DNA from 2 places in the Paenibacillus sp. cl6col genome. Region 1 is predicted to be linked to the other one. Evidence: predicted binding sites of a transcription regulator. Region 1 holds the regulator's gene; the other holds the start of a gene.
The links. Region 1 encodes LexA, which represses DNA repair genes until DNA is damaged. Its sites were predicted from a motif close to CGAACATATGTTCG; they were not measured.
Positions count from the first base shown of each region.

Region 2: a site for LexA is predicted at 2,932-2,945, ahead of recA (recombinase RecA). Genes of this name have one in related genera too.

Region 1 is NZ_FNAZ01000002.1:460,331-465,262, forward strand. It holds gene BLS15_RS06245 (LysE family translocator) at 1-508, shown strand, start outside; gene BLS15_RS06250 (DUF817 domain-containing protein) at 568-1,386, opposite strand; gene lexA (transcriptional repressor LexA) at 1,761-2,390, opposite strand; gene BLS15_RS06260 (LysM peptidoglycan-binding domain-containing protein) at 2,667-3,029, shown strand; gene BLS15_RS06265 (DUF896 domain-containing protein) at 3,209-3,424, shown strand; gene BLS15_RS06270 (hypothetical protein) at 3,489-4,019, shown strand; gene BLS15_RS06275 (HAD family hydrolase) at 4,076-4,882, shown strand.
Region 2 is NZ_FNAZ01000003.1:200,156-205,087, forward strand. It holds gene rny (ribonuclease Y) at 1-744, opposite strand, end outside; gene BLS15_RS08865 (regulatory protein RecX) at 1,048-1,728, opposite strand; gene recA (recombinase RecA) at 1,799-2,857, opposite strand; gene BLS15_RS08875 (competence/damage-inducible protein A) at 3,110-4,378, opposite strand; gene pgsA (CDP-diacylglycerol--glycerol-3-phosphate 3-phosphatidyltransferase) at 4,506-4,932, opposite strand, start outside.

The sequences.
Region 1 (4,932 bases):
AGGTGGAATGACCATTGATTTTCTATTAATCGTTGCCTTATATATGGGCTTGGCTTCCGTGCTTGCCATCCCTGTTATTCAAATCCCTATGTGGCTCATCGGAGCATGTTTTTTAATTTATTTAGGCTATGATTCCATCAAAAACTCGGATCAAGGCATTACATTGGCTGGCGATAAACCGAATGCATCATTTTTCAGTTCCTACCGAAATGGACTGCTCGTCGCTATATCGCCAGGTAATCTTGTGTTTTGGATTTCCGTTTTTGGTGCGGTGCTATCTGATTCGTATGATACGACACAACCGGCTAAATTTCTAATCGTAGGTGCAGGAATATTAGCTGGTATCCTCCTCCATGATGTTGGGTTGCTTGCCATTGTGGCTGTCACGAGAAGAGTAATGAGCCGAACTATGATTAAGCGGATGTCTATTATCGCAGGACTGATTTTATTTGGGTTCGCGGGGTATTTCTTATATGAGTTTTTAGTAGCAATTCAAGGAATACTGTAACAAAACCTAGAGCTGTTAGGGCTCTAGGTTTTTTGCTTTTGTATTTAAAAGATTGTGTTTTACTTCTGAAATGTCGACTCATTGAAGCGAGTATGACTATTTCTCTTGAAGTGTCCTCCTTTTACATGCTTCAGATGGGCGACGATCATGAAGGAAACGATGACAAGCAAAAACCATGAGCTGAATTTTCCCCACTTTACGAGATTCCAGCCGTTCGTCTGATGTGGATAATACCATGCGCCCAAGAAAGTCCCGATGTTTTCAGCCACCCATATAAAAAATCCGATTAAGACGAACGACAGAACAATCGGCATTCTTCGTGTCACGCCTAATACGGTATATTCCACGTAGGTTCTAAAGAAGATGACGAATAGCAAAATCATCAAAACCCAACGCAAATCGTAAATGAAGTGATGAGTCATGAAGTTGAAGTAAATCGCCGCACCTAGCGGAATCGTTAACCAAGCAGAAGGGTATCGATTTACCTTGACCTGCAGTCGTCGCCACGCTTGACATAAGTAACTTGCCACACTTGCGTACATAAATCCGCTATATAGAGGAACACCCAGTATTTTAGACCAACCGTCTTCCGGATAGCCCCATGATCCCATGTGGATTTTAAATATTTCAAGTGCAAGACCGATGAAATGGAACATACAGATTACTTTACATTCATCCATTGTTTCTATCCCAAACCGGATCATTAGAACCTGCGCCAAGATACAAACAAGCAATAGGAAATCATAGCGATGCATAAATGGAATGTCTATGATCTTCGTGAGTGCCAACATCGCGAAAATATAAGCGGGGAACAAGCAGGACATTGCCTGGTGCCAGCCAAAATTGAGGAATGATTTTAGTTTGAAAAAGTTATTCATAGTTATCTCCTACCTTGTGTTCGTGAAAATGAATTTTGAACAGTTATACGAGGTGTATCATTAGGTATTATCCTATTCAAATAAATACTTTTAGTCAATAAAAAATTATTGTTATACAATAAATATTTATTGCTAAAGTTGATGTGTGTATATATTCGATGTGGTATAAATCTCTCGAACGATTAGGGTTTATAAGAGTGAACAGTGGTGAGGTTGTTTCGATGAAGATAAGGAGAGAAAGTCGAATTTTATGAAGCTTCTTTTCTAGATGAGATTGTTCAGGTACTGTTCAGCAAATGATATGAAATAATGAGAAAGCAAAAATGCCTCGCTCCCTTCTTAAAAAGAAGAGAACGAGGCATCAATGTAATGTCTTAATGAAAATCACGGAACAAACCAATAACTTTGCCCAGAATCGTTACATGCTGTAAGCGAATCGGTTCATAGGTTGGATTCTCAGGCTGCAAGCGGATATGATCCTTCTCACGATAGAAAGTCTTAACCGTTGCTTCATCTTCTTCAGTCATGGCTACCACGATATCACCGTTGTTCGCTGTCTGCTGCTGACGCACGATGACAAAGTCGCCATTATGTATACCAGCCTCAATCATACTATTACCCATGACCGACAACATGAATACATTCTCGTCATCTCCCACCATATGCATAGGAAGAGGGAAGTAATCTTCAATATTCTCTGTTGCGGTAATTGGCTCGCCTGCAGTTACTTTCCCAACGACCGGCACGCGTGCGAAGGAGCGAGAGAAGTCTGTTGAACGTTCAGATTGATCATGGCTAAGCAGTTCAATAGCACGAGGCTTCGTAGGGTCACGTCGAATGAATCCCTTCTTCTCGAGTCGATCAAGATGACCGTGAACAGTGGAACTGGATGCTAGACCAACGGCTTCGCCTATTTCACGAACAGAAGGCGGATAACCTTTAGCTCGAACTTCATCACGTATAAAATCAAGGATAGCTTGTTGACGACTTGATATTTTAGACAAGGGTATCAACTCCAATGAATACTCTTTTGACAAAATTATACCACAGAACCTCCGTTCGTACAAACATAAGTTCTAAAGATTCTGAAGAAAAAGATTGTGAGAAGTTCGTAAATTACGAGAGAGAAACAAGAGAAAGTTAAATGAGGCTAAATGCTTATTTTTCGATAATATAAAAAGGGGAACGAACGTTCTAAAAAGGCATTGACTCAAACGTGTGTTCGTGTTAGATTAAATTATACAAGATAACAGAACAAGTGTTTGGGAGATGAGTCATTTATGATGTATACAACATATCGTTCAATCTATAAGGTGTCGACAACAGCTTCACAACCTATTCAGAAGAAGCGTTTGTTTCCTTTACGTGTTCGATTCATCATGAGCCTGATTGTATTGTTGTTCATTACTTGTGGAAGCATTGTTCAAGCGCTTGGCATGGATGATAGCCAAACGGAAATTGTAAATGGAGCTGCTGTGGAGCGCGTACTTGTTCAGCCTGGAGATACACTCTGGGGGATTGCATCCTCTTATAAGCCAGAACATACGGATACGCGTCAGTTTATATATGAAATCGTTGAGATGAATCAATTGAAAGGTGATATCTTACCGGCAGGAGAAGTATTGCTCGTTCCGATCCGATGAGTCGGGGTCATTGTCGAATTTACGGTTGAGAAGCTTTGCATTCCTATACATAAGAGCAGAAGGTAGGAGGCCCGAAGAGGCCTCTTTTTTGCGATATAAAAGCTTTCTTGCTGCTTGCTTGACAAGCTGTTACCTCCATGTCAAAGTAGAACATATGCTTACACACATGGAGGTACCTGATGAATATCGACAAGCTTATTGCACGAATTAATGAATTGGCCCGCAAACATAAGACAGTTGGGCTGAGCGATGAGGAAATGGAAGAACGCGCGAAACTGCGCGAGGAATATTTGGTTCTATTCCGCAAGCAGGTACGCAATCAATTAGACACTATTCGCTATGTAGAAGATGAAGAAGGAACAGATAACTCTGGATCGAACGGGATCGTTCATTAAATGAACCTTCATCGATAACGATGGATTCACATTATTCGTTTACTATACAGGGGGTTGCGAATTCATGTCTCGCAGTTGGGAACGTAAAGTCCGTCAAAATAGTGAAAAGTTAAACAAACAGCGAATGAAGCAAGGCAAGCCGACGTTCGCTGCTGGCAAGCCTGCACACGAAGAGTTTAAAGGACGCAGCTTCATTATGCCAATCGCTTTAATCGCCTTCGCCATTATGTATGGATTGTTGGGCGGTATCATTACGGACAATCAATATCCAACTCTATATTGGATCACAATCGTGTGTTACGTCGGATTGGGGATTATATTATTCCTGAGAAGACCATTTCTTCGTGTTGGAGCAGGTGAGGTATCTACGATTCGCTGGAATCGTCTCCGTACTCTGTCTGCAAAGGATATGAAGAAAATTGCGATCCAACCTGGTTATGTTGTTATTGAACACACGGGGAAAGGTGCGAATTGGATTTTCTCGCGAGTGCTGAATCGTTATGATACGAATGCAATGGGGGAACGTCTTCGTTCCTTCGCAAATCAACATAAGATTGAATTCGAAGATACATCGAAGAAAGACTCGAAAAAATAGAGAAATCCGATATAGAGGATTCGTTATCATTGTCGCTGTGATGGGAGAGATGAAACTTGGCTATTCGTGCTGTACTGTTCGACCTGGATGATACTTTGTTATGGGATGAGCGTTGTGTTGAGGAAGCTTTTGCTGCAACTTGTAAATACGCGCAAGATAAGACTGGGGTCAATGTAGAACAATTGGAAGCATTGGTTCGTCAAGCTGCTCGTGAATTGTTTGCCTCTTATGAGACTTATCCTTTCACACAGAATATTGGGATTAATCCCTTTGAAGCGCTGTGGGGGAGATTTGCAGAGGGAGAACATCCTGAATTTCGATTGTTGGAACAGCTTGCGCCGATGTATCGACAATCTGCATGGACACAAGGTCTTCAAGCCGCTGGTCAACCTGATGATGCATTAGGTGCCGAGCTGGCGGAGCGATTTATGAGTGAACGTCGTTCTCGTTCGTATGTGTACGATGAGACTTATGAGGTGCTGCGACAATTGATTGCGCAATATCCACTATTGTTGTTAACGAACGGATCGCCTGATTTGCAGCAGGAGAAGCTGAATGGAGAGCGTGAGCTTCTATCCTATTTCGATCATATCGTTATCTCTGGACATCATCCACAAGGGAAGCCTGATCCAGAACTGTTCAAGCACACGATGTCATTGCTCGGCATCGAACCGCATGAAGGGATCATGATTGGCGACAAATTAACGACGGATATTCTAGGCGCGCAGAATGTTGGCATGCATCATGCGTGGCTGAACCGCAAAGGCGTTGAATTGTCTGGCAATATTCACCCTGAATATACGATTGCAAGCTTGCGTGAAATTGAGCAAATTATTGATGAGATAAATTCGAAGGAATCATAAATCGGCGGGGATGTAATTACTTACTCCGCGTGTATGACAAAGAGGCCTGT
Region 2 (4,932 bases), on a different contig from region 1:
AACCGCTTCAGGTGTATCGTCAATGATGAGATCGATTCCTGTCAATGTCTCGAGCGCGCGGATATTGCGTCCTTCGCGTCCGATGATGCGGCCCTTCATCTCTTCGTTCGGCAATGCAACAACGGATACCGTCGTTTCTGCGACATGATCTGCAGCGCAACGTTGGATAGCCATCGTAATAATCTCACGAGAGCGCTTGTCCGATTCCTCACGAGCCTGCTGCTCGATTTCTTTAATCATTTGTGCCGTTTCATGACGCACTTCTTGCTCTACATTCGTCAAAATAATTGTACGCGCATCTTCCATCGTCAGATTCGAAATGCGTTCCAATTCTGTAACTTGCTGCTGACAAATTTGATCGACCTGTTCTTGTGTTTCTTCGATTCGTCTCTCTTTAGCAGCTACTTGTTCTTCTTTACGTTCCAGCGCTTCTAACTTTTTATCCAACGACTCTTCTTTTTGCAATAAGCGTCTTTCGAGTCGTTGAACTTCGTTCCGTCGTTCGCGGATATCCTTCTCCGCTTCATTACGAAGCTTATGGATTTCGTCTTTTGCTTCAAGCACCGTTTCTTTCTTTAGTGCTTCAGCTTCCTTGCGTGCGCCATCCATAATTTGTTCCGCGGCGTGTTCAGCACTCGTTATCTTCGCTTCGGCAAGCGATTTGCGAATCAGGTATCCGATTCCAAACCCCAAGAACAATGCGGCCACAACGAGAACGATCGCGAGCCAAAGTTGAACGTTCATTGCCTCACCTCCCCGTTGGTTCCTCCAAGCACTGCTTGGGACAGGTTACATTTGTGGTTTTCAAGTTTCCCTATTCATTAATTAACTCAATGGACTGGCGCGAATACGCCAGCTTATGTGTATGCCTTGCGCATACACGGGCGTCGCCTTGAGGCGACAATCGGAAATCAGTAAATTGGCGAAATGAATCATTAGAAATCAATCTCTGGAAGAGGAGATTGATCTCGTGAAAATAAAGATACATGTTCATTTTATTATTCAAGAAAAGATATTGTCAAGCAAATGACGTGAGTGGTCATTTTATTATTCCTCGATGTCGTGGGAAACTTCCTCTTCTTCACTGCGCTCATCTGCTGCAGTGTAAGCTGCGCGCCTAGCCATATCCATTGGATAGCCTCTACGTGCAAGGAATGCGGCGACCTTCTGCTTGCGCAGATGCAGTTCTCCCTTTGTCTGCCGCCATTTTTTGCGAGCTGCGGTCAATGCACTGTCCCACTCTTCATCTGGGTCTATCGAATGAAGAGCTGTCTCAATATGCCGCTCTTGGACTCCCTTCTGCTTCAGCTCATGCTGAATCCATCGCCGCCCCTTCATATGTCGATTCAAGCGCTGATGCGTCCATTGCATTGCATATGATTTATCATCGACAAGCCACTCTCGTTCCAGACGATCAAGCACCTCTTGCACTATCCCATCCTCATAGCCCTTCTGAGCTAGCTTACGGGCGAGTTCAATGCGAGTACGTGGTTTGCGTTGCAAATACTTGATCGCCTGCACGTAGGCCTTATTCCCTTCGTCTGCGCGCAATATCTCCGTGAGCGAGTCCAGAGACAACTCAGTACCTTTCAATAACCGAAACTTTACCATCACATCTTCATGCACTTCTAGCGGTTCCGCTTCATCGAAATGAATCTTATAACGGCCTGCCTGCCTCTCGATTCGCTCTACACGAGTAATCGTTACGATGCGTTCGCTATCCTTCAAACGACTCTCCTCCATACAAATACATAGAAGCACCTTCGCTTAACGCGAAGGTGCTTGAGCTAACAACAAATTATTCGTCGTCACCTAATTCCAATTCAAATGCATCATCGTCATCTTCACTGACACCCTTATCAGGGATTGTTGTAGTCAGATTGCTTGCTGCACGAATTTGATTTTCGATTGTAAGAGCAATCTCCGAATGTTCCTTCAAGAATTGCTTGGCATTCTCGCGGCCTTGACCCAGACGCTCACCTTCGAAGGAGTACCATGCACCGCTCTTCTGCACGATATCCATCTCTGTACCAATATCGACGATGCTTCCCTCACGAGAAATACCTTCACCATACATAATATCGATGTCCGCCTGTTTGAATGGAGGCGCAACCTTATTCTTAACGACTTTAATCCGAGTGCGGTTACCAATCATGTCCGTACCTTGCTTAATGGTCTCAACACGACGCACATCAAGACGAACACTGGAATAGAACTTCAAGGCACGGCCACCAGGAGTCGTCTCTGGGTTACCGAACATAACGCCAACCTTCTCACGAAGCTGGTTGATGAAGATCGCAATCGTCTTCGACTTGCTGATTGCACCAGACAATTTACGCAAAGCCTGCGACATTAGACGTGCTTGCAGGCCGACATGGGAATCACCCATCTCGCCTTCAATCTCCGCTTTCGGCACAAGTGCAGCAACAGAGTCAATAACGATAATGTCTACTGCACCACTTCGTACCAATGCTTCCGCGATTTCAAGCGCCTGCTCCCCTGTGTCCGGTTGAGATAACAGGAGCTCATCGATATTAACGCCAAGCTTGTTCGCATATGCTGGATCCAATGCGTGCTCCGCATCAATAAATGCAGCTTGTCCACCCGTCTTCTGTACTTCTGCGATCGCATGAAGTGCAACCGTTGTCTTACCGGAAGATTCCGGTCCATATACTTCAATAATACGACCTCTCGGCAAACCACCGATTCCTAGAGCTATATCTAATGCAAGCGATCCACTTGGCACAATCTCCACTTGCATGTGATTGGATTCGCCAAGTTTCATGATCGAACCTTTACCGAATTGTTTCTCAATTTGACGCAAAGCCATTTCTAACGCAGCGCGACGATCTGACACAAACTCACTTCCTTCACTGATTCGTTTGATATATACATCATAACGTGTTTTATTCAGTTTGCCAAGCATTTTTTCGAACATACATTCGTTTTTTACGAACGTTTATTACTTTTATTTACATATTATCCACATACAAACATCTGGTGCACCAACAAAAAAAACCGCAACAAAGCGTGTAAATACACTTCGTTACGGTTCTTCCGTATCTTATGATTCGATTGTATCCTCAACTACTTCATTTGTCAACATTTGTTAATGAATATGTACTGTTCGATCCTGCAGCCTTCTCCACAATCGATACATAATAGCATATACAGTGCGGCGGCGGATTCCTTCTCGATCTCCGTTCAAACGAAGCTCCTCCACTACGATTTCCCGGCCCTTCTCCGCAATCGCAATATAAACTAGGCCTACAGGCTTCCGCTCGGAGTGAGCTGGTCCTGCTACGCCTGTTATGGCAACTGTGAAATCCGTATCTGCAATATCACGCATCCCTTCAGCCATTGCCTTGGCTGTTGGCTCGCTGACCGCACCAGGCGCATTTTCACCCTCGAGCAGTTCATTAGGCACGCCTAAAATGCGCTCTTTCATCTCATTCGAATAGGTTACCGCCCCGCCCGCAAATACTTGCGAGCTTCCCGGAACAGCTGTGATCATGTCCGCGAACATCCCGCCCGTACAGCTCTCTGCTGCGGACAAGGTCAGGCCAAGCTGCGATAACTGCTCCACCAACACCTCTGGCAAAGATACATCCTTGGCAGCATATAAATGCATCCCCAATCGGTTGTGAATTTCCCGTTCAACCTGATCAAGCTTCACATCTGCCTCGTGCTGATCTGTCCCTTTGACGGCTAATCGAACGAGAACCTCGCCTTCTTTAGCATAGGTGGCAATCGTTGTGTCCGTCTGCTGTTCAATGAGATCTAGAAGAGCATTCTCAAGCCCAGATTCACCGATGCCTGCGAATTTCAGCATCCGTGTATATAATGAAGATTGATCAATGAGCTGCTGGCTCTTCAACCACGGAATCGCCTCATCATCGAGCATCGGCTTCATTTCACGAGGTGGTCCAGGAAGCAGTACATATGTAGTACCATCATGCCGCAGGGCATTTCCTACAGCAAGCCCCGTCGAGTTCTTCAGCACATCAGCGCCGTCTATCACATTCGCCTGACGCTTATTGCTTTCGACCATTTGTATGCCGCGCCCCGCAAACATCTCGGTCATCTTGGCCATTGCGGGCTCATCATAGGTCATCTTGCGGCCCAACATCTCCGCTAGCACATCCTTCGTCAGATCATCCATCGTCGGTCCTAGACCACCCGTGAAGATAAGCAGATCGGAACGCTTGCATGCCGTTTCAATACATTGTCGAATCCGCATAGCATTATCCCCAACAACCGTATGATAGAACACATCTACACCAACCACTGCCAGTCGCTGCGAAATATATTGCGCATTCGTATTGACGATTTGTCCCAGCAGCAGTTCTGTCCCAACTGCAATGATCTCTGCTTTCATGCCAACCACCATCCCTATAAGTCGTTATCAAGCACTTTACTAGTCTATACATGCGAATAGGTGCCCCTTCCTGCCCGGAGAGCCGGAACTATGGAAAAAGCACCTATTGACCTATCAGCTTCCGTTATTAATCCGAAAGGTGAAGCACATTTTTATTTTTTACAAAGTAGTCAATTCCCGAGTATACGGTAATTAACGCAGCGACCCAAGTCGCCAAGATGTCAAACCGGAAATGAACGAACGCAAATGGGAAATTGTTCAGTAGCATCGCTGCAATCGCCGTAATTTGGGTTGCTGTTTTCCATTTCCCCCACTTGCTTGCAGCAACAACAGTTCCTTCGAGCAAGGCAACTTGCCTTAGGCCAGTAACCGCAAATTCACGGCTAATAATAACAACCGCAATCCACGCATCACATTTTTGCATCTCAACAAGTGAGATAAGAACCGCCGCTACGAGCAGCTTGTCTGCAAGTGGATCAAGAAGCTTTCCTAAATTTGTAACCATTTTGCGTTTACGGGCGATATAACCATCCAATCCATCGGTACTTGCAGCA